Regions from separate parts of the Vibrio gigantis genome, predicted to be linked through region 2. Evidence: riboswitches for the same ligand, from Rfam matches in the RefSeq annotation. Region 2 holds a riboswitch; each other region holds the start of a gene.
The links. Region 2 has a riboswitch for thiamine pyrophosphate ahead of thiD (bifunctional hydroxymethylpyrimidine kinase/phosphomethylpyrimidine kinase). Riboswitches for the same ligand answer to the same signal wherever they lie in the genome.
Positions count from the first base shown of each region.

Region 1 (9,997 bases), on a different replicon from region 2:
TATGCTGCGATTGATTCATTGGTTGATAAACTCGTTCGCCAACTCAACAAGCACAAAGAAAAGCTAAGTAGTCACTAACATGCAATTAAGCGAAGTACTTTCATTGGACTGCACCAAAAGTGCAGTCCAATGCACAAGCAAAAAAAGAGCCCTTGAGCTCATCAGTCAGATCGCAGCAGAAAGCTGTGGTCAAGATTCAACAGAACTGTTTGAGTGCATGTTGAGCCGTGAGAAAATGGGCAGTACAGGTATTGGTAATGGCATTGCTATTCCCCATGCTCGTATGAATGTCAGTGATAAAGCGATTGCTGTATTACTGCAATGCCAAGATCCCATCGAATTTGATGCGATTGATAATCGCCCTGTCGACCTACTATTTGCCCTACTTGTTCCAAGTGAACAGTGTAAGGAGCATTTAAAAACCCTTTCATGTATGGCAGAACGACTTAACGACAAGCAGACTCTTAAACAGTTGCGTAATGCTCAAAGCGATCAGGAGCTTTACGACATCATGATTCAAGTGCCAACTTGCGAGCAATAACATGCGATTAATCGTTGTTAGTGGCCAATCCGGGGCCGGTAAAAGTGTTGCGCTACGAGTCCTTGAAGACTTGGGGTATTACTGTGTTGATAACCTGCCCGTAAACCTGCTCAACGACTTCGTCGAGTCGGTACGCGAGATCAATCAAAACGTTGCCGTTAGCATTGATATTCGTAACCTACCAAAAGAACCGCAGTTAGTCACAGAGATGCTAGAGCAACTCGAAGCTGCCACGGACATTGATGTAAATGTCTTGTTCCTCGATGCAAGCAAGCAGACGTTACTCAAGCGCTACAGCGAAACGCGCAGAATCCACCCTCTATCAATCGGCCAAGAAAAGCTCTCTCTTGAACAAGCGATTGATTTAGAAAAGACACTCCTGACACCTCTGGCTGAACAAGCCAGCATTGTGATTGACAGTAGTGACTGCAACCTCTACGAATTGAGTGAAAAGGTTCGCTTTAAAGTTGAAGGCAAAGAGAAGCAAGAGCTGATCATTGTCTTTCAATCATTCGGTTTTAAATATGGCCTGCCAAGTGACGCTGACTATGTGTTTGATGTTCGCTTCTTGCCTAACCCTCATTGGGAACCAGATTTACGACCATTAACGGGCCTCGATGCCCCGATTCACTCTTTCCTAGAAAAACACCCAGAAGTTATTGAACTCAAGCAACAGATCCAAGGCTTTGTTGAGCAGTGGCTGCCTATGTTAGAGAAGAATAATCGCAGCTACTTAACAGTCGCGATTGGTTGTACTGGCGGTAAGCATCGCTCGGTTTATCTAACTCAGAAAATTGGTGAGTACTTCGAACAACTTGGTCATCAAGTTCAAATCAGACACGCCTCCCTAGAGAAGCACCAACAGGGCTAACCATGGAATTAACTCGAACTGTACTGATCCAAAACCGCTTGGGTCTTCACGCTAGAGCAGCCGTAAAGTTGGTTGAGCTTGCACAAAGCTTTGATGCGACTATCACTATCCATAGCGAAGAAGATAAAAGCGCGACAGCAGACAGCGTGATGGGCCTGCTTATGCTGGAATCAGCACAGGGACAACACATTACCATTCAAGCTGCCGGCACCGATTCACAGCAAGCTCTGGATGCTGTCTGTCATCTAATTGAAGACAAGTTTGATGAAGGTGAGTAGCGAAAGCGCTTCATTTACAACACCCAAAACTCAAACAGCGAACCAACCAATATTAAATCTTAGTTCTACCTAAGTTTATGATTTAAATAAGCCCTAGAATTAAGTTACTATTCCAAGCATTGTTAGAATAATGAGATAGGAGGAAAATATGGCAGAGCAATTAGAATTCGACCAAGCTCACCAAACCCTCCAAGAAGTCAGCGAAGCCCTAGAAAACGGCCGATTTGTTCACGTACGCCGACAACTTCAGGACATGGAACCTGAGGATATTGCACACCTTTTAGAAGCCTCTCCTCGCAAAAGTCGTGACGTACTCTGGCAACTCACCGATCCAGAAGACTACGGTGAAATTCTTGATGAACTAAACGAAGACGTAAAAGATGCTCTTGTGTCGAAAATGGCACCCGAGACCTTGGCAGAAGCAACCGAGGGCATGGAAACCGATGACGTCGCGTACGTACTTCGAAGCCTACCCGACGATGTTTCTCGCGAAGTCCTTTCTCAAATGGACTCCGTCGATCGTGCGCTAGTTGAAACAGCCCTGTCGTACCCTGAAGATTCAGCGGGTGCGATCATGAACACCGACGTAATCACGATTCGTGGTGATGTCGATGTCGACGTTGTATTACGCTACATGCGAATGCGGGGCGAACTGCCTGACGCAACCGATACGCTGTATGTCATTGATGAAGAAGAGCGTCTTATCGGTAACCTATCGCTTACCACACTAGTAACGACTCAACCCGATGTACCTGTTTCAGAAGTGATGGAAGATGCCGACGAAGCAATTACAGTTGAAACCAGTGCTTCCGATATTGCGAGCCTGTTCGAACGTCGTAATTGGGTTTCAGCGCCAGTAGTCGATAGTAATCAACACCTTGTTGGCCGTATCACCATCGATGACGTAGTTGATGTTATTCGTGAAGATGCCGAACACTCAATGATGAGCATGGCGGGTATGGACGATGACGAAGATACCTTCGCACCAGTCGTAAAATCCGCCCGTCGTCGTAGTGTCTGGCTTGGTGCTAACGTACTCGCAGCACTGGCTGCGGCATCGGTATCAAATATGTTTGAAGCAACGCTCGACCAAATGGCAGCGATTGCGGTTCTTATGACTATCGTACCTTCAATGGGTGGTGTTGCGGGTAACCAAACCGTTGCTCTTGTGATTCGTGGCTTAGCACTTGGTCATATCGGTGACAGTAACAAACGCGAACTACTACTCAAAGAAGCCGCTATCGGCTTCCTCAACGGCGTTTTATGGGCCGTTATCATTGGTGGTATCGTTGTAGCTTGGAAAGGCAACTGGATACTGGGAGGCATCATCTCAGCGGCAATGATGACCAACTTGATTGTTGCAGGTATTGCTGGGGTAACCATCCCGGTAATGCTGAAGAAGATGAATATCGATCCGGCCCTTGCTGGCGGTATGGCACTGACCACAGTAACCGATGTTATTGGCCTATCGGTATTCTTAGGCTTAGCCACCATACTTATCTAGCTTAATTACCTACTCGGTAAATACAAAAAGGGAGCCACTGGCTCCCTTTTTAAATGTATCAGGTTCACGTTAAGAGAATTACTCACCCGCGACTTTCATTGACTCAAGCAAGATAGAACCGGTTTGAATTTGCGAACGTGTTTCTACGTCGTTACCAACCGCAACAATCTGAGTAAACATGTCTTTTAGATTACCGGCGATTGTTACTTCTGATACTGGGTATTGAATCTCTCCGTTCTCAACCCAAAAACCTGCTGCGCCACGAGAGTAATCACCCGTTACTGTATTTACGCCTTGCCCCATCACTTCCGTCACTAGGAAACCAGTGCCTAACTCTTTTAGCATCTGCTCAAAGTTTTGACCGGTCGATTTAACGAACCAGTTGTGAATACCACCAGCATGACCGGTTGGCGTCATATCCATCTTACGTGCGGCATAGCTCGTTAGTAGGTAAGTTGCTAACACACCGTCAGTGATGATTTCACGATCTTGAGTGAACACACCTTCGCTATCAAATGGGCTTGAAGCCAAACCACGCAGGATATGAGGACGCTCAGAGATATTGAACCAATCAGGTAGAATTTTCTGACCTAAATGATCCAATAAGAAAGACGACTTACGGTAAAGGTTGCCGCCACTGATCGCCATCACTAGGTGACCGATAAGACCTGTCGCAACATCATTTGCGAACATGATTGGGTATTGGCCTGTTGGTAGCTTTTTCGCATCCAAACGGCTAATCGTCTTTTCTGCAGCTTCCTGACCTACACGCTCAGGCGTCCACAGTTCGTCACGGTGACGTGCAACGGTGTAGCTATAGTCACGTTCCATTTCACCATTAGCGCCTTGTCCAATCACGCAGCAGCTCGTGCTATGACGGCTTGAAGCGTAGCTTGCTAGTAAGCCATGGCTGTTACCGTAAACCTTAACGCCGTAGTGGCTGTCGTAGCTTGCGCCATCACTTTGTTTGATCTTGTCGCTATAAGTGAGCGCTTGCTTCTCAGCAGCAATCGCAATCTCAGCGGCATAGTCGGGATTAGGTTCATCAGGGTGGAAAAGATCCAAGTCTGGAATTTCTTTTACCATGTATTCTTTTGCTGCAGGACCTGCAAACGGATCTTCAGACGTGTACTGAGCGATATCAAGTGCTGCTGCTACCGTTTGAGCAATCGCTTTTTCACTCAGATCAGATGTAGATGCGCTGCCTTTTTTCTGGCCGCGATAAACAGTAATACCTAGCGCACCATCACTATTAAATTCAACGTTTTCCACTTCACACATACGTGTTGAAACACTTAAACCCGTTGACTTAGTAATAGCGACCTCAGCTGCGTCTGCACTCACTGATGCCATATCCAACGCTTTAGCTACTGCGGCTTCTAGCTCAACTCTTTGCTGGGTGACTTGCTGTTTTACATCCATATCTATTCTAATTTTTTAGGTCAATATTACGTAGGATAACAAGAATTTCGCTTTCTCCCCAAGATTCTTGCTAAAATAGGCAATATATTCGTTTGAGATAGTGACATAGGCAGAAAAGATGGCTCGCAAAAACCAAAAAGCCCCATGGGAACCAGAAGAAGAAATCATCTGGGTAAGTAAGACAGAAATGAAAACGGACATGGATGCCCTGCAAAAGCTGGGAGAAGAGCTTGTTGGTCTAAAGCCTTCTGTATTAGACAAATTTCCGCTGTCTGAAGATTTGGCACAAGCGATTAAAGATGCACAACGCTTTAAAAATGAAGCGAAGCGTCGTCAACTTCAATACATTGGTAAAGTAATGCGCAATGTCGATCCAGAGCCAATTCAAGCGGCTTTGGATAAAGTACGTAACAAACACTCACAAGCAACAGCTGAGCTACATAAACTTGAGCAACTACGTGATCGTGTTGTTACTGAAGGTGATACGGCTATTTCAGAAGTCATGGACATGTACCCTGAAGCAGACCGTCAGCGTCTTCGTCAGCTAGCTCGCCAAGCTAACAAAGAGAAATCAGCGAACAAGCCTTCGAAGTCTTCTCGTGAGATTTTCCAAATCTTAAAAGAGCTAAAGCTAGAAGATTAAATGTCATCTCGCTTTACTCATAGAGTTAATAAAAGACCTAGCGCATGCTAGGTCTTTTTATTTTCGGAGCACGCAATACCAAAAAACATTCAATCGAAGTGATGAATCGTTACTCACCCGCCTTAACAAATGAGCTTAATTCTGGCTGTGGATGCTCCGCTGTCAGGGCTTTTATCGAATCTTCAACCAACACCTTACCTAGCGCTACAAATACAAACTTATTTGCAATACTACGTGCATCACCTAAATGGTGAGTCACCATCAAAACCGTAATATTTCGCTCTGCCGATAATCGCTTCACTAAGTTAAGCATCTCTTCGCGCAGTAAAGGGTCAAGTGCAGAGAACGGCTCATCAAGTAACCAAATATCATGAGGTTGGACAAAACAACGCGCTAACGCAACGCGCTGGCGTTGACCGCCTGATAAGTGCTCAGGCAATCTATCCAAATATTCAGCAACGCCAACTTGCGCTGCAGCTTGCTCCACAGCTTGCTTTTGGGTTGATGTTAGCTTTAAACCAGGATGCAGACCTAAGCCAATATTTTCACGCACCGTTAGGTGAGCAAACAGGTTATGTTCTTGAAATAGCATTGCCAATGGGCGTTGATGCGCTTCTTTACCAATAAGCGATTGCCCTGCTACCGAGATCTCACCCGATGTTGGCTCAATAAAGCCAGCAACCAATGCGAGTAGCGTTGATTTACCCGCCCCACTTGGCCCCATCAGAGCAACAATGTCGCCCTGCTCTGCTTGGAAATCAAAACTAAACAACTCTTGGTGATAGTGGTAATCCACATCTTTCATCACTAACATCATCGGTTCCTTAACTCTTTAGCTTTGAGCTTCGAGTAAACAAAAATTCAATCAGACTAAAACTGCCCACACTCAGTAACAGCAAACTTACTGAAACCACTGCCGCCGCTTCCATTTGATAGCTGCCTAACAGTTGGAATAGATACAAAGGCAGAGTTCTAAAGTCTTGGCTACCAAACAAGGCAATCGCGCTCAGATCGCCCATCGCCAGCATAAAGCTGATTGAGAAAGCCTGCGCCATAGGTTTACGCAGTGCGCGCCACTCCACCAGCCTAAAGCGGGTGAACCCAGTCATTCCTAAGCTTGCACACACATACTGATACTGCTGAGAAAGATGCAGCATAGGTTGAGCTAAGGTTTTAATCACGTAAGGCAACGCCATCAAGCTGTTTACGGCAATCACGATAAAGAAAGCCAAGCTGAACACGTCGGTAACCGAGCGCAGTAATAAGAATAGGCCCGTACTGATCACCAAGCCCGGCGTCACCAAAATAATAGTGCCAATCAGCTCAATCTTATCTGCTCTAAAGTTCTTGTTCTGCAAACGCCATGCGCGACTGGTTAGAAGGATCGCGATACCAATACCAACGGCGATAATACTTGCGAGGGAAGCAACACGAACCGAGGTCATTAACGCTGCCCAAAATGGCTCGCTGCTCAGTACAGTGAGCGCCTGAGGGTTAATGCCACTTAAAATAACCATGGCTAATGGCGGCAATACCAGCATTGAGACTATGATGATCCAAAAGCTATCCCAAGCTTTTGACCACCAGCTGTCCTTAACCAAATACTTCTCTTCCGACAGCTGACTAGCCGTCACAGATATAGGCTTAGACAAACGCTGAATACTCACCGCTAATACACCACACAACAGCATTTGCCATATCGCGAGTAACGCGCCAGCCTGCAGGTCAAAGTCGAATTTGATTGCTTGATAGATGGCGAGCTCAATGGTGGTTGATTTCGGACCGCCACCCAACGCCATCACGGTGGCAAAGCTGGTGAAGCACAACATGAACACTAAGCCACACACATGTGGCAATTGCTGTCTTAGCCTCGGCCACTCAACCCATTTAAATTTATTCCAATGACTCATGCCTAAGTGAGCACAGAGTTTATGCTGCTCGGCAGGCACAGTATCTAACGCTTGCAGAAGTAAACGGCTGGCATAAGGCAGGTTGAAGAAAACGTGCGCCAACAAAATACCATTCAAGCCATAAATCGAGAATGGTAGCTCAATGTTGAAGTTCGCCAAGAACTTAGCTAACCAACCACTGTTGCCGTAAATCGCCAGCAAGCCAAATACACCGACTAACACAGGTAGAACTAAGGTCGACGCGAACAACCTCAATAACAAGGCACGTCCAAAAAACTGTCTGCGGCACAAAGCATGTGCAATAGGTATAGCAAAGCCAACACTCAGCACTGTTGAGAGTGTCGCTTGATAAAAGCTGAATTTCGTTACATGCCAATAGTAAGGGTCGGACCATACTTGGCTGATATCAAGAGAAGGGGCATTGCTAAGCAATGCCCCAACTGCTGAAACCACGAAGGCGGTAATGAGTATCGCAACCCAGATCCCGACCTTAGGTGTTTTCTTTATCATAAATTGATTTTTTTACCGTAAATGGTTCATTCCAAACATCACGAATGAACCTTTAAATACAGAAAGCTAGTTTTTTAAAAGTACGTTAGAAAGTAAGTGCACTTTGCCATTCACGAATCCAAGGCTTACGCTTCTCGGCGATCTCTTCAGAGCTAAAGCTCAGTGCTTTCTGCGGTACAGTTAACTGCTCAAAGCCTTTTGGCAGCTCGACAGCCGTTACTGGGTACATCCAGTTACCTGTCGGCATGGCCGATTGGAATTCATCACTTAGGATAAACGCCATAAACTCATCAGCAAGCTTTTCGTTCTTGCTGCCTTTAACCTTAGCGGCCACTTCCACTTGAGTGTAATGCCCTTCTTCGAAGCTCGCTGCTGCGTACTTAGAATCGTTCTCTGCAATAATATGGTAAGCCGGAGAAGTTGTGTAAGACAACACTAAGTCAGACTCTCCCTCTAGGAACATAGAGTAAGCTTCAGACCAACCTTTGGTTACCGTAACGGTTTTCTGAGCCAACTTCTTCCAAGCTGTCGTAGTTTCATCACCGTAAACCGACTTCATCCATAACATCATGCCTTGGCCAGGTGTTGAAGTACGTGGATCTTGGTAGATAACCTTCAGATCATCACGCAGCTCAACCAACTCTTTCAGGCTCTTAGGCGGGTTTGCTAATTTCTCTGTGTTATATACAAAGGCAAAATAACCAAAGTCATAAGGTACAAAGGTCTTGTCATCCCAACCATTAGGCAGTGTTACTGATGAAGTATCAACGTTGTGCTCAGCCAGTAAACCCGTCGCTTTCGCTTCAGCCATTAGGTTGTTGTCTAGGCCTAATACGATGTCAGCTTTGCTGTTGCCGCCTTCAAGGCGCAAACGGTTAAGAATAGACACGCCATCTTCGAGCGCGACAAAGTTCACATCACAACCACACTTCTCTTCAAATGCTTTTTCAACGGCAGGACGAGGGCCCCAATCCGCAGCAAAAGAGTCGTATGTGTATACAGTCAAAGTGTTGTCTGCAGCGAAGGCAGAAAAAGAGATCGCTGTAGTAACAGCAAGGGTAGTTAATGTGAATTTCACTGGACGCTCTCCATGGTCTGAGCGGCACAGGTTTGAGGGAGGAGAACGGTAGAGGTTGTTCCTAACTCAATTCCTACGCCAGCATTATCTGGTTCAGGTTTACGGGTCCCAAGCGTGTGCTTGATCTCAGCTCGCATTCATTATTTGAATGGTTCGCTCCCCGATGAGTGTTCAGAATTGTAATTCGAATTTTAACAATAAGCTATCAAGTTTGGATCAATTACGTTGATCGTAGCCCCAACGTGGCACTAAACCTTGCTCGATACCAAGATGGTCTAGAATGCGCGCCACCATAAAATCCACCAAGTCTTCGATCGATTTAGGTTGGTGATAAAAACCCGGAGCAGCAGGCATGATCGTCACGCCCATGGTTGAAAGTTTGTGCATGTTCTCTAGATGCAGCGTTGAGAATGGCGTTTCACGAACTACTAATAAAAGTTGCCCTCGTTCTTTCATCACCACATCTGCTGCACGCTCAATCAGGTTGTCCGATAACCCATGGGCAATGGATGCCAAACTACCCGCAGAACATGGGCACACCACCATCTGCTTCGGCGCTGCGGAACCTGATGCAACTGGCGAGAACCAGTCATCCTTTCCGCATACAACCAGCTTTTCTGGATCGCAGCCCAAGTACTTAACCAAGGCTTGCTTTGCCGCATCCGGTCCGGCAGGTAACTTAAGCTCATGCTCAGTAGCCAACACCACTCGCGCTGCTGACGAAATCAACAGGTACACCTGATAGTCCGCTGCCAACAAGCATTCAAGCAAGCGCAGTCCGTAAGGCGCACCTGATGCGCCGGTAAAAGCAAGAGTTATCGCTTTATCGTGTTTTGTCATGTTCTCTGTTACTTCAAATTATAAGGTCGTGGATGCCGTTAGCCTTTGAGTGCTAATCCATCCAACAATTTCTGGTGAATACCACCAAAGCCACCATTACTCATTACCAAAATTTGGTCGCCCGCTTGTGCCTCTGAGACAATTTTAGCAACGAATGCGTCCATGTCATCACTCACGTGTGCGGGCTGGTGGCAAGCATCTGCAACATCCTGTACTGACCAATCAATGTTATCCGGTTGGAATAAGTAGGTAGAATCCGCTTGTTTAAGTGAATCAGCCAAGGTTGCTTTGTGCACACCACGTTTCATCGTGGCAGAACGAGGCTCTAAAACAGCAATAATCTTCTTAGTGTCGACCTTATTACGTAATCCGCCTAGCGTAAGTTCAATCGCCGTTGGGT
Region 1 covers NZ_AP025492.1:3,169,884-3,179,880, forward strand. The annotation lists gene hpf (ribosome hibernation promoting factor) at 1-78, shown strand, start outside; gene ptsN (PTS IIA-like nitrogen regulatory protein PtsN) at 80-541, shown strand; gene rapZ (RNase adapter RapZ) at 543-1,412, shown strand; gene OCV56_RS14185 (HPr family phosphocarrier protein) at 1,415-1,690, shown strand; gene mgtE (magnesium transporter) at 1,839-3,194, shown strand; gene pmbA (metalloprotease PmbA) at 3,273-4,616, opposite strand; gene yjgA (ribosome biogenesis factor YjgA) at 4,735-5,259, shown strand; gene thiQ (thiamine ABC transporter ATP-binding protein) at 5,369-6,073, opposite strand; gene thiP (thiamine/thiamine pyrophosphate ABC transporter permease ThiP) at 6,084-7,679, opposite strand; gene thiB (thiamine ABC transporter substrate binding subunit) at 7,765-8,757, opposite strand; TPP riboswitch at 8,811-8,930, opposite strand; gene OCV56_RS14220 (flavin prenyltransferase UbiX) at 8,974-9,597, opposite strand; gene mpl (UDP-N-acetylmuramate:L-alanyl-gamma-D-glutamyl-meso-diaminopimelate ligase) at 9,636-9,997, opposite strand, start outside.
Region 1: it holds a riboswitch for thiamine pyrophosphate, as region 2 does, so the genes downstream of both, thiB (thiamine ABC transporter substrate binding subunit) here and thiD (bifunctional hydroxymethylpyrimidine kinase/phosphomethylpyrimidine kinase) in region 2, are expected to answer to the same signal.

Region 2 (9,997 bases):
TTGCTGCTAACGATGGTGCAGTACAAGCTTCAGCGGATTACGCGCAGTTGGTGACTAAGCGACAAGTTGTCGACCAACTACTTCTTGATGCGTTGCAGGCGTTTAAGTCTCCGGCAAGAATTTCTCACGCGGGTTTCACGGCTAAAATGCCAAGCAACATGGAAATTGTGACCAACCGATTGTTAGAAGCTTATCAGCTAGAGCCTTACCGTACCGATTTGCTTATCTCGGCAGCAAACGCTCAGATCTACAACAAGAATGCAGAGCGCGCTATTGAGTTGTTTGAGCAAGCGCTGACGGTTGCCCCAGACGATGTTGACCTTCACGCTTACCTTGCGGTTTGGCAGCGATTTGAAGGCAATGAAAGTGAATCCAATAAGCACATGGAGAAACTGGAAAGTCTGAACAAAGGCAAAGCAGAGGACATCAAACGTATTTTTGCTACGGTCGATCGGGTTTTAGAGACACCACTGAAAGAGTCTGCGGACAAAGGTCTGCTTGATGACCATGGCGCGATCGTTACTTTGGGTTACGCGCTTAATCCAGACGGCTCAATGCATCAGATCTTGATTGAACGTCTTGAAACAACATTGGCGATGGCTAAAGCGAATCCGGATGCGGTGATCGTGTTAACGGGTGGCGTGCCGAAGAACCACAAGACTGAAGGCAAGTTGATGGCGGACTGGCTTATCGAGAAAGGGGTAAGTAAAGATCGCATCATTGAAGAGAATTATGCGACCAGCACGGTAGGCAATGCCTTATTCAGTAGCTATGCACTTGCTCGTCATGATATTAAGCACGCGACCATTATCAGTTCGGCAAGCCACGTTCGCCGTGGTCAAACTTTGTTTGAAGTGGCAAGCTGGCAAACCGGCCCTCAGGGCATTACTTTCGATACGGTTTCTTACCCAGACAAGCCACTTTCAGAACTTAAGAAAGCAAGTGATGGAGAGCTACTAGGTATCTACCGTGACGCTCTTAGAACGTATGGTATGTGGAGCTATCGCTCTTACCCATTAGAGTCTCGCTAGGCTTTAGGTTACTTCACGGTAGGCAAAGTATAAGTTGCTAGTACAATCGAGCACGGCTAGATGGTATGCTGTGCTCCTACTTAATTTAGTGTTTCAAAGGCAAAAAAATGAACCCGATTTTAGCAATGTTGAAAGAGAACAATATTAGCGACGAGCAGATCAGCGAGCTATTCAAAACGTTGACAGAGAACCCTCTTGCAGCAATGGCGACGATCAGCCAACTTGGTTTACCACAAGATAAACTTCAAATGCTGATGGGGCAGGTAATGCAAAACCCTGCGCTAATCAAAGAAGCAGTTGAAGAGCTTGGCCTAGATTTTTCTAAGGTTGAAGCCGCTAAAGAGCAACTTCAAAAATAATAGAGTGTGAATGAGCGATTTTGTTAGGGAGCGATAGCCGATTCGGTTAACTGTTCTTGAGATCGTGAATTAGACTCCAATAAAAAGCCGTTTGAGTATCAATACTTAAACGGCTTTTTTGATCTTGGCGTTCAATTAAAGTGCGTGAACTAAGCTAAATGACAGGGCGTGTTTATCGCTATCTTAACAACAGTGATTGACATGATTGAACAAGTTTAAATATAACATTCGCAAAAGAGGGCTTATGAATTCTTACAAGCTGGAAATCTATCAACGACCACTAGACGCAATAAAGAGTGGCGCTAAGCGTGTTGAGATAAGAACAAATAACAGTTATGAAGCCATTCAATATGACCAGTTGAATAAAGGAGACCACATTGTTTTTCAAGTGATATCAGGCCCACCGTTTGTTGGTTTAGATGTGATTCAGCCAAATGCGCTGACTGTCGAAATATTGGACGTAAGACATTTCCCTGATCCTAGAGCGTTATTGATGGCAGAGGGGCTAGGAGTGTTATCTAATTTGAGTGATTCAATTGATGAGGGCGTTGAGCTTCTCTACAGCTTTCACGAATACAAAGAGATGATCCCGGTTCACGGTATATTCGCCATAGAAATTCGAACTATCGAATAGTCTCTTTATTCGAATGAACCTCAAGCCAAAGTACTCATGTTCTTTGGCTTTTTACTTGATGGCTAAGGTACTTTGAATACATTTGACAGAGCCTTTACCAATTTCGTGAGCGTATTGACAAATTACTTACTAGACTTAATTAACCTATGCGCGACTTGATATGTGCACCTATTTGAACAGCGATGATGGACGAGCAGTAGCCCCAAATAATTGGAGGTGCGTGATAGATCCATACCGTTGTCAATCTAGAGCTCACAACAAGGCTATGAATAAAAGGGCACTTAAGTAAGTCCTTTATTGAGCAGTGATTTTATAGGAAATGAGTTATGAAGTATTTAAAGGAAACCGCTTTAGCAAGCCTTGTGCTGGCTGGGCTTGTTGGTTGTGGTGGTGATTCAGGATCATCAAGCAGTACGACACCAATTACCTTGAGCGTGAGTGATGCGCCCATTGATGATGTTAAAGACGTCACTGTGACATTCAGTAAGGTTGCTTTACTTCCCCAACAGGGAGGTTCTCCATTGGTATATGACGTCTATAAAACGGATGAAAACGGTGACTATGTTGATGAAAATGGCGATCCATTACCCGATGGTGCGGATCCTATTCCGTTAAGTGTTAACTTATTGGATTACCAAGGCAGCGATGCGCTCCCTTTGATTGAAAATGAGGTAATTCCGGTAGGCAGTTATAAGTTGTGTGTGTTTGCGAATGATGGCGATCACCCAACAGATCCATCTTACGTGGTAGAAAACGATGATACGACTCGTGAGTTAACGGTGAAAGGTGAAGGTGCGTGCCCGCAAGGTGTGGGTAAAGAAGATAACGCTGGCGTGCTTTACTTTAATAACTCATTTAATGTGAACCAACAAAGTAACGACTTTGTTGTCGAGTTCGATCTTCGACGTGGCCTAAAGAACAGTTCGACTTTCCCTGATTACACCATTCAAAGAACGTCTGTAAGCCTTATCAATACGGTTGAGACAGGAAATATTGAAGGCACTGTTGCTCTTTCTACTTATGACACTTGTAACGGTGGTGACAATACATTTGCTCAGTCGGTGTACTTGTATGAAGGTAATGTCGATAAGCCTGACATGGCTCCGATTGGCGGTAGTGATGAAGTGAAACCGATCACTTCAGCGTCAGTAGCAATGAATCAAGCACAGACGAACTATGAATTTTCTCTGGGCTTCATTGATCCAGGTACGTATTCGTTAGGCTATACCTGTACTGCACAACATGACAGTGATGAAGACAATGCTGATCCGGTTGCTGATGGTTTTGAAATCTTTGATGTTCAAAATAGTGTTCAGGTAGTGGTCGGTCAGGATAGCCAAGTATCGTTTTAAATCTTTGACGTGATTTACCATTCTAATAAATACGGCCTCTCATTTGGAGGCCGTTTTTGATTACGTAGCTAGCATGTATTTGATGAGCATTGAGTGTGCCTCTAGGGAAGTGATAATGTAACGTTGTGTCTCTTACTCTAACCTAGCGAAATGTACTCCGGCGTTGCTCATGAAATCTAGCTTAAGTATTCGATCTTACACCAAGCAATTTAATACCCATGCACATGATGACCATCATCAATTGGTATTGCCGATCCAAGGCAGTATTAATATCGAAATGGTGGGATATGTCGGTAAAGTGGCCGTGGGCGAATGTGTGGTGATTCCGGTAACGACAGCGCATGCGTTTAAAGCGGATGAAGCGGCGCGGTTTATTGTTGCGGATATGATGGAGTTACCGCAGCACTTGTTAGAGCATGAGCTTTCGGTTTTCACGATAACGCCGCCTTTGATGAGCTTCTTGTTATTTGTTGAGAAGCAGCTGGAATATCAAGTCGACAGTGGCATTGAATCAACTATCTTGGATGTGTTTTCACTGCTGTTAGAGCAACAAGAAGTAAGCAAGAGTATCGACCCTCGTATTCGAGCGGTGCAAAGGCTCATTGCGGATAATTACGCCCAACCTCTCTCGATTTCTCAACTTGCAGAAACGGCCTGTTTAAGTCCTACTCAATTTAAAAAACGCTTTAAAGAGTGCATTGGAATCAGTGCGCTTAAGTACATCACTCGCTATCGTATGGAGAAGGCTCAAGCCTTGCTAAGTCATACCGATTTACCCGTTCAATTGGTCGCAGAAAATGTGGGTTATAGCGACCTATCTGCATTCAGTCGTCGTTTCTCTCAGCACTTTGGCATGTCTCCAAGGGCGTTTTTGGGCTCGATGAAAGAGAGTCTTTCAAAACAAGAATAGCGTCCTTTTGGCAAACTCAACTTAGTTTATGTTCACTATTATCTATTTCAGAAATGAAAATAAACTAGGTAATAGTAATGAATCTTGCCATCAATCGCGTTAACGAATTCCAAACAGGCACTTTAGCCATTGTGTTTGCTTCTGTTTTATGGGGCACGACGGGCACGGCAGCAAGCTTTGCACCTGATCTCAGTCCATTAGCGATTGGCGCATTTTCGATGGGTGTAGGCGGCTTAATGCAAGCGGTCTTGGCGTATCGAAAGATCTTATCTTCACTTGATAAGCTTTTGCTCAACAAAAAGCTGTTAGCGGCGAGTGCATTGGCTTTGGCGATCTATCCTCTGGCTTTTTACTCTTCAATGAAGTTATCGGGTGTCGCAATGGGTACGGTGGTGTCGATTGCTACTGCGCCTTTCTTTTCTGCTCTTTTAGAGTGTCTTATTAGCAAAAAGAATAATATCAACAAGCGCTGGCTCACGAGCTTTGCCATTGGAGTCGTTGGTATTGGGCTACTGGTATTTTCAGAATCATCATCAGTGAGTGCTTCTGGTGATGCTCTGAAGCTTTTGGGCATTGGATTGGGGCTAGTTGCTGGGTTGTGTTACGCCATTTATTCGTGGGCGACAAAAGCTCTGATAGACGAAGGCATTAAGTCGCAAGCGGTAATGGGCAGCATATTTGGGTTGGGAGCGATGTTGTTGCTGCCAACGCTATGGTTTACAGGGGATAACCTATTCGCATCGAATACCAACATATTAGTGGTGAGTTACTTGGTGTTACTTCCTCAATGTTTGGGTTATATCGCCTTCAGTTTTGGGCTACGCCATGTCACAGCAAGTAGCGCAAACTTGATTACCTTGCTTGAGCCAGTTGTTGCCGCCGTATTGGCCGTGTGTATTGTGGGTGAGCTTATTCCATTGGTTGGATGGCTAGGTATGTTCTTGATAGTGATGTGTTTATTCATCCAATCTCAGCCAGCTAAAAAGCCGTTATAAGTATTTGTTAAAGCAAGATTAATTGAATTAAATTCATGTGTGAATCTTATAATTGAATAAAATGAGTATCTCAGTTGCGAGAGTGCTGTTACTATCGTTATCAATAGTCGGGGGGCATATACCTTAGTTGGTGTTTGCTGAGATCGTTATTCGAGACCCGTTGAACCTGATTCAGTTAACACTGGCGTAGGGAACTATGATTACTTTGCCTACGTGGTTCAACAATGATCTCTCATTGGTTTCACCTCCACACTCTCTTTGCGGCGAAAGTTCGGTTCTCTTACGTCTTTTAGACAGTAGGAGCGACCATGACACAGCATTCCAATTCTCAAGTATCACCTAGCAGCACTCAAACACCAGAAAACCAATCTTCTTCGATCAATACTCCGATTGTTTTGACCATTGCGGGTTCTGACAGCGGCGGCGGCGCGGGCATTCAAGCTGATATTAAGGCCATGTCGGCAACCGGTAGTTTCGCTTGTTCGGTAATTACCGCGATTACATCCCAGAACACCCAAGGCGTGTCAGCCATTTTTCCAATCCCACTTGAGCATGTGGCTAGCCAGCTAGACGCAGTGTTTACTGATTTGAACATCGTTGCGGTAAAGGTCGGCATGTTGGCGGATTCGCAAATCATCAAAGTTGTCGCGGACAAAATCAAACAATACCAACCTAAACACTTAGTGATCGACCCTGTAATGGTGGCAACCAGTGGCGATCTTCTTCTAGAAAACTCGGCTATCACCACGCTAAAACAAGAATTGATTCCGTTAGCTGACATCATTACGCCTAACTTACCAGAAGGCGCAGCACTTACAGGCAAAGCCGTCCCTGAAAGCGAAGCGGAAATGCAGGGCATGATTGAAGACCTGCGCGCTTTAGGTGCAAAAGCCGTCCTACTAAAAGGCGGTCACTTGGAGAAAGATGAAAACAGTAACGACTTACTGATTTTACCAACCACGTCTGCTTTGATTAGCGCGAAGCGTTTTCCTACCAAAAACACCCATGGCACGGGTTGTACGCTTTCATCAGCGATTGCTTCTTTCTTGGCTCAAGGCAACACGCTTCCAGAGGCTGTCGACCTAGGTAAACAATACATTTCACGCGCGATTGCTCATGCTGATGAGTTGCAAGTCGGTCAAGGTCATGGCCCGGTAAATCACTTCTTCGCTGGACACGGTAATGTTCGTTGATACGGTTGGGGTTCAACTCAGCAATGCCACCTTGCGTTATCGCGATAGTGAACATGCAACCTTATCAGGGCTGTCACTGAGCTTAAAAGCAGGCAAGTGGACTGTGCTGCTTGGTCGCAGCGGTTGCGGGAAAACCACGGTATTGCGATACCTAGCAGGTTTACTCGATGACAAAGTTGAATGGCAGGGCACATTGGCAACGTCTGATGAACTGCCTCTCACCGATCGCATCGCATACATGGCGCAGCAAGATTTACTACTGCCGTGGTTGTCGGTTATCGACAATGTGTGTCTGAGCCATCGCTTTCAAAATTCCGCAGATAAGCATCTAAGCCAATCATCCAATAAACAAGCTCAAACTCACCAAGCATTGGAGTTGCTAGCTTCGGTTGGTTTGGCTGATTACGCATTTACCATGCCGGATCAGTTGTCTGGTGGTATGCGCCAGCGTGTTGCTTTGGCTCGCACCTTAATGCAAGACAAGCCAGTCGTACTGATGGATGAACCTTTCTCAGCGCTGGATGCGGTAACAAGACATAAGTTACAGAGCTTAGCGTGTGAACTGTTAAGAGATAAAACCGTTGTGTTGATTACCCATGATCCACAGGAAGCGGTGCGTTTGGCGGATAACTTGTATGTGTTGCAAGGCATACCTGCGAGTGCTCACTCTTTATCTGTGCCTCACACCTCAACGCCACGAGTGCTAGATGGTGAATGTGCCGAGTTGCAACAAGCGATCTTAGACCAGTTGGAGCGTGATTATGAATGATCTAACGCGAAGTGAAGCTGTGGCTCGTTCAGCTAACACGCAAGCTAGCACAACACATCTTCGTCAGATGAACCCCGTGATGCGTTTGCTTATCAGCAGTGCTGTGATTCTTGGTTTGTGGCAAATGGTGGTGGTTATCTTCGAGATGCCAAGCTTCATTCTGCCGGCGCCTGCTGAGGTCTTCCTCAAGCTTATTGAACGCTATGACGTGTTACTCAAACACACTTGGGTGACAGCGCAAGAGATCTTACTTGGGCTGTTACTGGGCTTGTCTATGGGGCTGTTTTTCGCCTTGCAGATGTTGATGTTTGATCCATTGAAACGTTGGCTATTGCCTATCTTAATTGCCAGCCAAGCGATTCCTGTATTTGCGATTGCGCCAGTACTGATGCTGTGGCTTGGCTATGGCATAGCCTCAAAAGTCGTCATGGCGGCGATCATTATTTTCTTCCCGGTGACGACTTGCTGCTATGACGGCTTGCGTAATACACCGACAGGTTACCTTGATCTCGCTAAGACGATGGGTGCATCGAAATGGCAGCTGCTTCGTCATATCCAACTGCCTGCTGCACTGCCAACACTGGCGTCTGGCATTCGTGTTGCTGTGGTTATTGCCCCGATTGGTGCGGTTGTCGGCGAGTGGGTAGGTTCGAGTGAAGGGCTAGGTTACTTAATGTTGCAAGCCAACGCGCGCATGATCATTGATGAGATGTTTGCGGCCTTGTTTATCTTGGCGGTGCTCTCTATCTCGCTTTACTTCATCACAGATAAGTTACTCAAAAAAGCTATCCCTTGGGAGAACCAGTGATGGTTCGCTCAATAACTCTTTGTTTAATAAAGCTTCGCTCACAAGGCTATTTATCTAAACAAACCTCGTCAAAAATTAGATCGATAAACACAATAATAATATTCAAAAGGAAAGGTTAACTATGAAAAATACCAAATTGGTAGGTGCAGTGGCACTGCTTGCTTCGCTAGTTTCAGGTCATGCATTCGCGGATTCTGAACAAAAGAAACTGACACTGATGTTGGATTGGTTTGTGAACCCGAACCACGGCCCAATTGTGATTGCACAAGAGCGTGGTTACTTTGCTGACCAAGGCTTAGAGGTTGAAATCCAAGAGCCAGCTGACCCAAGCACACCTGCAAAATTGGTTGCGGCAGGTAAAGTTGACCTCGCAGTCACTTACCAACCAAGTTTAACCATGGATGTGGCGGCAGGACTACCTCTGGTTCGTGCATCAACCCTTATCGCGACACCACTGAACACACTAATGGTGTTGGATAACGGCAAGAACGATTCGTTAGCGGATCTGAAAGGTAAGAAGATTGGTATCGCGATCGCGGGTAACGAAGAAGCGACGATCGGCACTATGCTGGCTCAAGAAAACGTTGAGTTTACTGACGTGCAAACCATCAACGTAGGTTGGGCACTGTCGTCTTCACTGGCATCGGGCAAGGTAGACGCAATCTGGGGTGGATTACGTAACTTCGAAACGAATCAATTAGCGCTTGAAGGTTTTAAAGCAAAAGCTTTCTTCCCTGAAGAGCACGGTGTGCCAGCTTACGATGAGCTGATTTTTGTGGCGAACGCAAAGAAACACGACGACGAAGCCATCAAAGCGTTCAACAAAGCACTTGAGCAAGCAACCACTTACATTGTGAACCACCCACAAGATTCATGGAGTGAGTTTGTGGCGTATTCACCAGATACGTTGAACAACGAACTTAACCAACGCGCATGGAACGACACACTGACTCGTTTTGCACTTCGCCCTTCAGCAGTCGATATGAAGCGTTACGATGATTACGCACAGTTCATGTTCGACAAAGGCATTATCAAATCACTACCAAAAGCCGCTGATTACGTACCGACTTTTGACTAAGGAATCTCATGAAATACCAAGACTTAATCCAAGCCTGTCAGCAAGATTGGCAAGACTACACCGAGCATGATTTTGTTAAAACGCTGGCAAACGGTACTCTCGCTCAGCCGTGTTTTCTGCATTACTTGAAGCAAGATTTTCTGTTTTTGAAGCAGTATGCTCGCGCTTATGCATTGGCAATTTACAAGGCGAAAACCTTGGCAGATATGCGCCGTGCACTGCCAAGCGTTCATGCTCTATTAGATTCTGAAATTTCACACCATGTGACTTACTGTGGTCAGTGGGGTTTAACGGAATCTGATTTAGAAAACGAACCTGAAGATTTCGGCACAGTTGCTTACACGCGCTACGTTCTAGATGCGGGTATGACAGGTGATCTTGTCGATCTCTATGCAGCATTGGCTCCGTGTTCAATTGGTTATGCTGTGATTGGTAAAGCGCTTTTAGAAAGCAGTGATACTGTTTTGGAAGGCAATCCATACGCGAGCTGGTTACAGCTTTACGGTGGTGAAGAGTTCCAGTCTGGCGTGGCAACGGGCGCGGAATATTTCAATCAGCTGCTTTCTGAAATTGATATCAACAGTGAACTCGGTCAGAACATTGTTCATATCTTCAAAACCGCAACGCGTATGGAAGTGGCGTTCTGGCAGCAAGGTCTGAATGCACTTAATGACTCACCAGCGGCGTAAAGCGACTTTCACGAATAAGGATTAACCTATGCTAACTGAACAAATCATCCAATCGCTACGCACAGTACGAGAGCAAAAACCGTTGGTTGTGAACATCACCAACTATGTAGTGATGAACAACACGGCCAATGCGTTATTGGCGATTGGCGCTTCGCCCATTATGGCGCACTCGCAACAAG
Region 2 covers NZ_AP025493.1:1,900,181-1,910,177, forward strand. The annotation lists gene OCV56_RS24435 (YdcF family protein) at 1-1,031, shown strand, start outside; gene OCV56_RS24440 (DUF2999 family protein) at 1,139-1,390, shown strand; gene OCV56_RS24445 (ASCH domain-containing protein) at 1,635-2,024, shown strand; gene OCV56_RS24450 (DUF4382 domain-containing protein) at 2,351-3,376, shown strand; gene OCV56_RS24455 (helix-turn-helix domain-containing protein) at 3,546-4,286, shown strand; gene OCV56_RS24460 (DMT family transporter) at 4,364-5,281, shown strand; TPP riboswitch at 5,380-5,491, shown strand; gene thiD (bifunctional hydroxymethylpyrimidine kinase/phosphomethylpyrimidine kinase) at 5,590-6,474, shown strand; gene OCV56_RS24470 (ABC transporter ATP-binding protein) at 6,464-7,243, shown strand; gene OCV56_RS24475 (ABC transporter permease) at 7,236-8,051, shown strand; gene OCV56_RS24480 (ABC transporter substrate-binding protein) at 8,173-9,129, shown strand; gene tenA (thiaminase II) at 9,138-9,818, shown strand; gene thiM (hydroxyethylthiazole kinase) at 9,847-9,997, shown strand, end outside.

Region 3 (9,997 bases), on a different replicon from region 2:
TACATGTGTAGGATAGGTGGGAGACTTTGAAACCGCGTCGCTAGATGTGGTGGAGTCGTCCTTGAAATACCACCCTTGTAGTTTTGATGTTCTAACGTTGGTCCCTGAATCGGGATTACGGACAGTGCCTGGTGGGTAGTTTGACTGGGGCGGTCTCCTCCCAAAGAGTAACGGAGGAGCACGAAGGTGGGCTAAACACGGTTGGACATCGTGTGGTTAGTGCAATGGCATAAGCCCGCTTGACTGCGAGAATGACAATTCGAGCAGGTGCGAAAGCAGGTCATAGTGATCCGGTGGTTCTGAATGGAAGGGCCATCGCTCAACGGATAAAAGGTACTCCGGGGATAACAGGCTGATACCGCCCAAGAGTTCATATCGACGGCGGTGTTTGGCACCTCGATGTCGGCTCATCACATCCTGGGGCTGAAGTCGGTCCCAAGGGTATGGCTGTTCGCCATTTAAAGTGGTACGCGAGCTGGGTTTAGAACGTCGTGAGACAGTTCGGTCCCTATCTGCCGTGGGCGTTGGAAAATTGAAAGGGGCTGCTCCTAGTACGAGAGGACCGGAGTGGACGAACCTCTGGTGTTCGGGTTGTCATGCCAATGGCATTGCCCGGTAGCTAAGTTCGGAATCGATAACCGCTGAAAGCATCTAAGCGGGAAGCGAGCCTTGAGATGAGTTTTCCCTGACGCTTTAAGCGTCCTAAAGGGTTGTCGTAGACTACGACGTTGATAGGCAGGGTGTGTAAGTGCTGCGAGGCATTGAGCTAACCTGTACTAATTGCCCGTGAGGCTTAACCATACAACACCCAAGGGGTTTTGATGGACTCAAAGAAATACCAAACGCTTGAATGAGTTTGAAGAGAACGAAAACAGCTTTCCGAATTTTAAAATTTGCTTGGCGACCATAGCATTGTGGACCCACCTGATTCCATGCCGAACTCAGAAGTGAAACACAATAGCGCCGATGGTAGTGTGGGGCTTCCCCATGTGAGAGTAGGACATCGCCAGGCTTTAAATTTGAACACTTGTCAGCGACGACAAGTATTCCACTGCGGAGTGGTAGTTCAGTTGGTTAGAATACCGGCCTGTCACGCCGGGGGTCGCGGGTTCGAGTCCCGTCCACTCCGCCACTTATTCGATAACCTCGCCTAGTGCGAGGTTTTTTCGAATCTGAAGTAATGAAATTTTTAGGGGTGTAGCTCCAATTGGCAGAGCAGCGGATTCCAAATCCGCGTGTTGGGAGTTCGAATCTCTCCACCCCTGCCATATACTAAAGCCTCAGCAGAAATGCTGGGGCTTTTTTACGTCTGTTGCTTCTGAAAAGTAATGTTTGGATAGCTAGGCGCCCCTGGCATATTTAAGGCTCCAGACTACGCGTCCCCGCAGAAAACTTGGAATCTTTTTGCTTTCTATTTATTCGATAATTCCTATCTTTAACAGAACTTAGCCTTAAAAGTGTAAGTGCTTACTTATCTCAGCTTCTTTTATAAATAACCGATAGCACAAACCACACTTCTTTATGAGAATTATTCTCAATATTTTGTTACATTTTGGTTGTTATTACTAAAAGGCAACAAATATGGATATTTCCCGTCGTAAGTTTATTCAATCATCTCTCGCTATATCTGCACTAACCGTCCTGCCGGCTTGTTCAATGAAGCAGTCTGTTGATGAGCAAGGAAAGTTCGTTTATGACTTAACTGCTGAGCCCTCAACTGCTGAGTTGGTAAAGGGGTTTAATACTAATGTTTTAGCCTTTAATGGACAGATTCCAGCGCCGATTATTCGCTGTCGACAAGGCGAAAAGGTAACGATCCGATTTACCAACAAGCTTTCAGAACCGACGACAATTCATTGGCATGGACTGAGAATTCCAATCGAAATGGACGGGGTTCCTTTCTTAAGTCAGCCTCCTATTATGCCCGGTGAAACGTTTGTCTATGAGTTTACCCCACCAGATGCGGGTACTTTTTGGTATCACCCACACATGAACAGCGTTAAACAACTGGGTATGGGCTTAGTCGGCCTTATTATTGTTGAAGAGAGCGCGCCAGTTCAGTTCGATGAAGAGCATGCTCTGATGCTTAAACATTGGCATATCGACAAACAAGGTCAGTGGAAAGACTTAATGATTCCCCGCCTCAGCGCTCGTATGGGCACGCCAGGAGAGTGGAGTAGCGTTAATGGAGTACATGAACCTATCTATCAATTGAAGCAGTATGCAACGACTAGGCTCCGTATCGCTAATGTTGATAACACGATTACCTATCCGATTGCTATTGAAGGGGCAGAAGCATGGGTCATTGGCATTGATGGTAACCCTGTAAAGACACCTTATAAGCTGACTCAATATAAAATTGGCCCAGGTATGCGTGTCGACCTTGGGCTGATTGCTCCTAAGGTGGGCGAGCAAGTGAGTGTCCTTCAAATGAAGGGGCGTTTTCCGTTCTCCTTGTGTGAGTTTGAGGTTGTAGATTCAACGTTAATAGAAGGCCAAACACTTCCTTCATTGCCTTTGAATCCCGTGCCTAACTTAGATCTCGCCAACGCAGAAGAAATCGATTTTGTGTTTGAGTGGGAAGGGGCGGTATCACCAGTATCTAAAGATGGTAAGTCCATGCCTAAATTTTGGCTTACTAATAAGCGAGCATGGGAGGGAATGAGCAAAGACAATATTCCAGAGCCGTTGGCGACTTTAGAGTTAGGTAAGACTTACATATTCGATCTTAAGAACGTCACTCAATATCATCACCCGATTCATATTCATGGTCATACATTTACTGTATTGGAACTTGATGGTAAAAAAATTGAAGAACCTTTCCATACCGATACAGTGTTACTTGGAAAAAACGGCCGAGCTAAAGCTGCATTTGTTGCAGACAACCCAGGACGTTGGATGTACCACTGTCATGTCATTGAGCACATGAAAACGGGACTAATGGGATATATTGAAGTTAAGTGACACCTGTAACGTTTAATTTTTGCGCATGCATTCTTAGTTTCTACCCTCGCTTTTATCGGCGGTAAAGCTAGAATATAGGGACTGTTATTTGGGAGGATTCATGGGTCAGCTATCTATTTTAGGTTTTATTGCCATTGGTGGCGCATTTGGTGCTTGTTCGCGCTATTTGATTTCAGAGTTATGTGTAGTGATGTTAGGGCGTGGCTTTCCTTACGGAACACTGACCGTTAACGTGATCGGCTCTTTGATTATGGGCTTGCTCATCGCCGCATTCGAAAATGAGATGGTTGCGACGGAGCCATGGAGACAGATCATTGGCCTCGGTTTCCTTGGAGCACTGACTACGTTCTCTACATTTTCGATGGATAACGTGCTTCTTATGCAGCAGGGCGCTTTCTTTAAGATGGGGCTTAATGTGTTGCTCAACGTGGTTCTCAGTATTTCAGCAGCATGGATCGGCTTCCAACTTTTGATAAAGTCTTAAAACTTTCTTACGATTTGTTAACAACTCGGCTTGGTTTATCCAAGCCGTTTTTATATACTCGATCGAACTTGTCGGAGTGCCATATGGCTGAGACCGTTAACTCGGGATCCGTTGAACCTGATCAGGCTAATACCTGCGAAGGGAACAAGAGTAGATATCTAACTAGAATCCTTCTAGAGATCTATCTCCAGATCACAACTGTATTTCTTACCGTGATCCCTCTTGTAGCATCTAATCCGTCAAGCATTTTTATCCCTATAAATAATGGCTAAAAGCCAAGGAAAAATGCTATGTCGAGTCGTAAACAAGCAAGACTGGAAGCGAAGAATTTCATTGATTCTTTATCCGTACAACCTTATCCAAATTCAAAAAAAGCTTACATCCAAGGATCTCGAGAAGATATCCAAGTCCCTGTGCGAGAAATATCACTCGCAGATAGCCTTGTCGGTGGCACCAAAAAAGAGCCTGTATTCGAATCTAATGAGCCTATTCATGTCTACGATACCTCCGGTGTTTATACCGATCCTACGCATGAAATAGACCTTTATAGCGGCCTTCCTAAGTTGCGAGAGCAATGGATTGAAGAGCGTGGCGATACGGAATTGCTCGATGATGTAAGCTCTGTTTACACCAAAGAACGTTTAGAAGATGAAACCTTAGACGACCTTCGTTACGGAAACCTGCCTAGAATTCGTCGTGCTACTGGCGACCAATGTGTAACTCAACTGCATTATGCTCGTCAGGGTATTATCACTCCTGAGATGGAGTATATTTCGATACGTGAGAACATGGGACGTCAGAAGTTTGCTGATGAACAACTTAATCACCAACACCCTGGCCATAACTTTGGCGCCAACCTACCTAAAGAAATCACCCCTGAGTTCGTGCGTAAAGAGGTTGCTGAAGGTCGAGCTATTATCCCTTCAAACATCAACCACCCAGAATCAGAGCCTATGATTATTGGTAGAAACTTCTTAGTGAAAGTGAACGCCAATATCGGTAACTCTTCAGTAAGCTCTTCAATTGAAGAAGAAGTTGAGAAGTTAGTATGGTCAACCCGCTGGGGTGGCGACACCGTAATGGACCTTTCTACTGGACGTAATATCCACGAGACTCGTGAATGGATCCTGCGTAACAGCCCTGTGCCGATTGGTACGGTTCCTATGTATCAAGCGCTTGAAAAAGTGAATGGCGTTGCAGAAGACCTAAACTGGGAAGTGATGCGCGATACCTTGATTGAACAAGCTGAGCAGGGTGTTGATTACTTCACTATCCATGCCGGTTTGCTGCTTCGTTACGTACCTATGACGGCTAAACGTGTGACTGGCATTGTCTCTCGTGGTGGATCTATTATCGCGAAATGGTGTCTTGCACATCATCAGGAAAGCTTCCTATACACACATTTCCGCGAGATCTGTGAGATCTGTGCGAAGTATGATGTTGCTCTTTCACTTGGTGATGGCTTGCGTCCAGGCTCTATTGCAGATGCTAACGATGAGGCTCAATTCTCGGAGTTACGCACTCTAGGTGAGTTGACTAAAGTGGCTTGGGAATATGACGTTCAGGTGATCATTGAAGGCCCTGGACATGTACCTATGCATCTTATTAAAGAGAACATGGACGAGCAGTTAGAGCACTGCCATGAAGCGCCTTTCTATACTTTAGGTCCACTGACTACAGATATTGCGCCGGGTTATGACCATATTACCTCTGGTATTGGTGCGGCGATGATTGGTTGGTACGGCTGTGCGATGCTTTGTTATGTAACGCCTAAAGAGCATTTAGGCTTGCCGAACAAAGAAGATGTGAAGACTGGCTTGATTACTTACAAGCTGGCAGCACATGCTGCAGACTTGGCAAAAGGGCACCCGGGCGCACAAATCCGAGATAATGCATTGTCTAAAGCACGTTTTGAATTCCGTTGGGAAGACCAATTTAATCTAGCTTTAGATCCGGAAACAGCACGTTCTTTCCACGATGAAACCCTGCCACAAGAGTCGGGCAAGGTTGCTCACTTCTGCTCTATGTGTGGTCCTAAGTTCTGCTCGATGAAGATTTCTCAAGAAGTTCGAGAGTACGCGAAAGACACAGAACAAGTAGCCGCTGATCAGGCTATTGAGATTAAGATGCTAGATAACCCGTTGGAGGGAATGCGTCAAAAATCACAAGAGTTCCGAGATACTGGCTCTGAACTTTATCACCCTGCAGTAGGCGCAAAAGAAGCTCAACTAGAGGAATAATGACAGTGAAGATTCTCATCCCATCTCAATACATCGAGTTAACGGGAGAGGTTCAAAACTGTCTATTGGTTGCTAAACGACAAGGTTTAGCAACTGATGCAGTTGAGTTGGGTGTTAGCCCAACTCGATACTTCTCTATCGTTGATGCTCAACAGGCACTATCTATTGGCTTTGTTGATGATGTTGATTCCTTAGCAGAGTGTCAGTTAGCGCAACTGAGCCATGTTGTTGATTACAGTAATTCAGCCGCGTTGACCGATGTTTGTGCTGCTTTGGCTCAAGCTTCGAACACCGTCTATATCGGAGTCTCCGATGATTCAGCTGTGTTAGATATCTGGTCACACTTAGATTCTAATCGAGCTATCAAGTGTGAAACTACAACTCATCAGGAGTTAGATAGTCGTGGCCACTTCGCTTGGTTACTTACTTTGTTGGCGCTAGAATTCCCATTAGAAGACGTATTGGTTGTGGCTCGCGCTGCATCGAATGTTTCACGTGGAACATGGCCAGGACACTATCAAAACTTTCCTATCCCTGTTCTAGAAGATGAACGACTGGATATAAGTGTCGGTTGGGCCAACCAAGGGACAGTACTTTCCTTCCCTGAGTTGAGCAAAAATAGCCTCGGCTTATATCCGGTTGTTGATGATGTTGAGTGGATAGAAAGGTTGCTTAAGCTTGGAATCAACACCGTCCAACTGCGTATTAAGAACCCTCAACAAGCCGACTTGGAGCAACAAGTTGCGCGATCTATCGAACTTGGTCGAGAATATAACGCTCAGGTTTTTATTAATGATTACTGGCAGCTTGCGCTCAAGCATGGTGCTTTTGGTGTACACCTTGGGCAAGAGGATATTGAAGAATCAAACCTTTCCCAACTGAGCCAAGCGGGTATTAAGATCGGTCTATCGACTCATGGTTATTATGAGTTGTTACGCATCGTCCAAATCAATCCAAGCTACATTGCACTAGGCCATATATTCCCGACCACGACGAAACAGATGCCCTCCAAGCCTCAAGGTTTGGTGCGTTTATCTCTGTACCAACAGCTAATTGATACCATCCCATACACAGAAGAACTTACTGGTTATCCGACGGTGGCTATTGGCGGTATTGACCAATCGACAGCTGCGCAGGTTTGGGATTGTGGTGTATCGAGCTTAGCGGTTGTACGCGCAATTACATTAGCGGAAGACCCACAGAAAGTGATCGAATTCTTCGATAAGCTGATGGCTCCTAGGTCTTCAATGACTAGTAAAGAGGTTATGCGGGAGCCTAGCTATGCTGAGTGACTTTGAGTTCATCCGTTACCAACGACAAATTGCACTACCTGAGGTTGGTGAGCAAGGGCAACGAAACCTGTTAAACAGCCATGTGTTGGTGATGGGTTGCGGTGGTTTAGGTAATGCGGCTTCTCTCTATCTCGCAGCTTCTGGTGTTGGAAGAATCGTGTTGGTCGATGATGACTGTGTTGATTCGTCCAACCTGCAGAGACAGGTAGCGTTTAAGGAAAGCCAATTAGGTTCACCTAAGGTCGAAGCACTCAAACAACAACTGAATGAGCTTAATGGTCGAGGCCAAGTAAGAACTATCAATCAACGAATGAGTGAAAGCCAACTTAAATTAGAAGTCATGTTGGCTGATCTCGTATTGGATTGTACTGACAATTTCGCGTCACGCCAGCAGGTTAACCGAGCTTGTTTCAAAGCTAATACACCTTTGATATCGGGTTCTGCAATCGGCTGGAGAGGTCAATTTATTGTCTTTGATTATCAGAACCGGCAGGGGTGTTATCACTGTCTTTTCCCGTTTGAACATCATCCACAAACAACGCGTTGTAGTGATAGCGGCATTATTGGTCCAGTGGTTGGAACGATAGGTAACCTCCAAGCTCTTGCTGCTATTCAGCGTATTAGCGGTGGCGAGTTTAAAGTCGCAACGCATCAGTTAAAACTGTTCGATGGCCAGACCATGAACTGGCAAAACCTAATGGTCACGCAAGATAGCGAATGTCCGGTTTGCAATACAACTGCGATCCAACACCTACAAGAAGAAGCACAATGAGCCACATAACTATTTCTATAAACGAGCAACCAGAGCAGGTCGCGCAATCATCGTCTCTTTCAGACATCATCCAAGCACTATCGCTACCTGATTTAGGGTGTGTGTTTGCTATCAATAACGCGGTTGTCCCACGCAGCCAGTGGCAACAAACCATCGTTAATGAAGGCGATTCTATCTCTCTTTTCCAAGCTATTGCAGGGGGCTAACCATGTTAAGCATCGCAGATAAAACGTTTCAATCACGTCTGTTCACGGGAACCGGCAAATTTGCAAACAAGCATTTGATGGCGAGTGCTATTGAAGCTTCCGGTTCTCAACTGGCAACCATGGCACTAAAGAGAGTCGATATTCGTTCTGAGCAAGATGATATTTTACAGCCAATTATTGATGCTGGCGTTAATCTACTTCCGAATACCTCTGGTGCGAAGAACGCTAAGGATGCAATTTTCGCCGCACACTTGGCTCGTGAAGCATTAGGTACTAACTGGCTAAAGCTTGAGATTCACCCAGATCCAAAGTACTTGATGCCAGACCCAATCGAGACACTTAATGCTGCTGAGCAACTAGTGAAAGATGGCTTTGTTGTGTTGCCTTATTGCCACGCCGACCCTGTTTTGTGTAAACGCTTAGAAGAGGTAGGCTGCGCCGCTGTGATGCCATTAGGTGCTCCGATTGGTTCTAATAAGGGAATCGCGTCAGCAGACTTCCTAGAGATCATTATCGACCAAGCGAACGTTCCTGTGATTGTTGATGCTGGCATTGGTGCACCATCACATGCTGCTCGTGCAATGGAAATGGGCGCGGACGCTGTTCTAGTTAATACTGCGATTGCTGCTTCTCAACAGCCTGTTGATATGGCGATTGCCTTTAAGCTGGCAGTTGAAGCTGGTCGAATGGCTTACCTTGCTGGGCTAGCAGGTCAGGTATCTCACGCGGTTGCTTCAAGCCCGCTCACCTCATTCCTAGACGAGTAGTATTGCTATGACGTTTGTTGATCGATTTAAACAGCTCAACTGGGATGACATTGGTATGTCTATCTTCAGCAAAACTGCAACGGATGTTGAACGTGCTCTGAGTAAACCCAAACGTGACTTAGAAGATTTTAAGGCTTTAATTTCTCCGGCTGCAGAACCTTACTTAGAGCAGATGGCACAACGATCGTTGGCACTAACACGTAAGCGGTTCGGTAATACGATCTCGCTGTATATTCCTTTGTACTTATCGAACTTGTGTGCGAATGCGTGTACCTATTGTGGCTTCTCAATGGAGAACCGCATTAAGCGTCGCACACTAACCTTGGATGAAATTGATGCCGAAAGCGCGGCCATCAAAAAGATGAAATTCGATAGTGTATTGTTGGTGACCGGCGAACACGAAACTAAGGTTGGAATGAAATACTTCCGTGAGGTGCTACCGAATATCAAAGCGCAATTTAACTATCTTGCGATGGAAGTTCAGCCGCTTGATCAAGACGACTACGCCGAGCTCAAAACGCTTGGCTTAGATGCTGTGATGGTTTATCAAGAAACATATAGCCCAAGTACCTACGCTGAGCACCACTTGCGTGGCAATAAAATGGATTTTGAATACCGGCTCGAAACGCCAGATCGTTTGGCAAAAGCGGGTATTGATAAGATAGGTATTGGTGCTTTGATTGGCCTGGAAGATTGGCGAACTGACTGCTTCTTCGTGGCAGCTCATTTAGACTACCTTGAACGTACGTATTGGCAAACGCGTTACTCGATTTCGTTCCCACGCCTTCGTCCTTGTGAGGGTGGTTTGCAACCTAAATCGATTATGAGTGATAAACAATTGGTGCAACTTATCTGTGCTTATCGACTATTAAACCCAGAGGTTGAGTTGTCTCTTTCGACGCGTGAATCTGCAACGTTCCGCGATAACGTGTTGCCGTTAGGTATCACTAGCATGTCTGCCGCGTCAAAAACTCAACCGGGCGGTTATGCTTCGGGTGAGGAAGAGCTTGAGCAGTTTGAGATAAGTGATGAGAGAAGTGCGGCTGATGTTGAGACTATGATTCGTCACAGAGGCTTCGACCCGGTATGGCGAGATTGGCACAGCGCTTACTCAGGCTAACTAACATCTTGTTTGATGTTCCACGTGAAACATCTGTGATGTGAAATCGACAAACAAAAACGGCTACCTAAAGGTAGCCGTTTTAATATCTAACTGAGCCAACTAGTTTTGGCTCAGTTACCTACCTAGCAAGGTATTAAGCGTGAACCAAT
Region 3 covers NZ_AP025492.1:3,505,795-3,515,791, reverse strand. The annotation lists rRNA gene OCV56_RS15835 (23S ribosomal RNA) at 1-801, shown strand, start outside; rRNA gene rrf (5S ribosomal RNA) at 897-1,012, shown strand; tRNA gene OCV56_RS15825 (tRNA-Asp) at 1,056-1,132, shown strand; tRNA gene OCV56_RS15820 (tRNA-Trp) at 1,192-1,268, shown strand; gene OCV56_RS15815 (multicopper oxidase family protein) at 1,582-2,964, shown strand; gene crcB (fluoride efflux transporter CrcB) at 3,065-3,448, shown strand; TPP riboswitch at 3,511-3,609, shown strand; gene thiC (phosphomethylpyrimidine synthase ThiC) at 3,739-5,688, shown strand; gene OCV56_RS15800 (thiamine phosphate synthase) at 5,688-6,980, shown strand; gene OCV56_RS15795 (HesA/MoeB/ThiF family protein) at 6,970-7,752, shown strand; gene thiS (sulfur carrier protein ThiS) at 7,749-7,958, shown strand; gene OCV56_RS15785 (thiazole synthase) at 7,961-8,725, shown strand; gene thiH (2-iminoacetate synthase ThiH) at 8,733-9,845, shown strand; gene OCV56_RS15775 (aminopeptidase P family protein) at 9,982-9,997, opposite strand, start outside.
Region 3: it holds a riboswitch for thiamine pyrophosphate, as region 2 does, so the genes downstream of both, thiC (phosphomethylpyrimidine synthase ThiC) here and thiD (bifunctional hydroxymethylpyrimidine kinase/phosphomethylpyrimidine kinase) in region 2, are expected to answer to the same signal.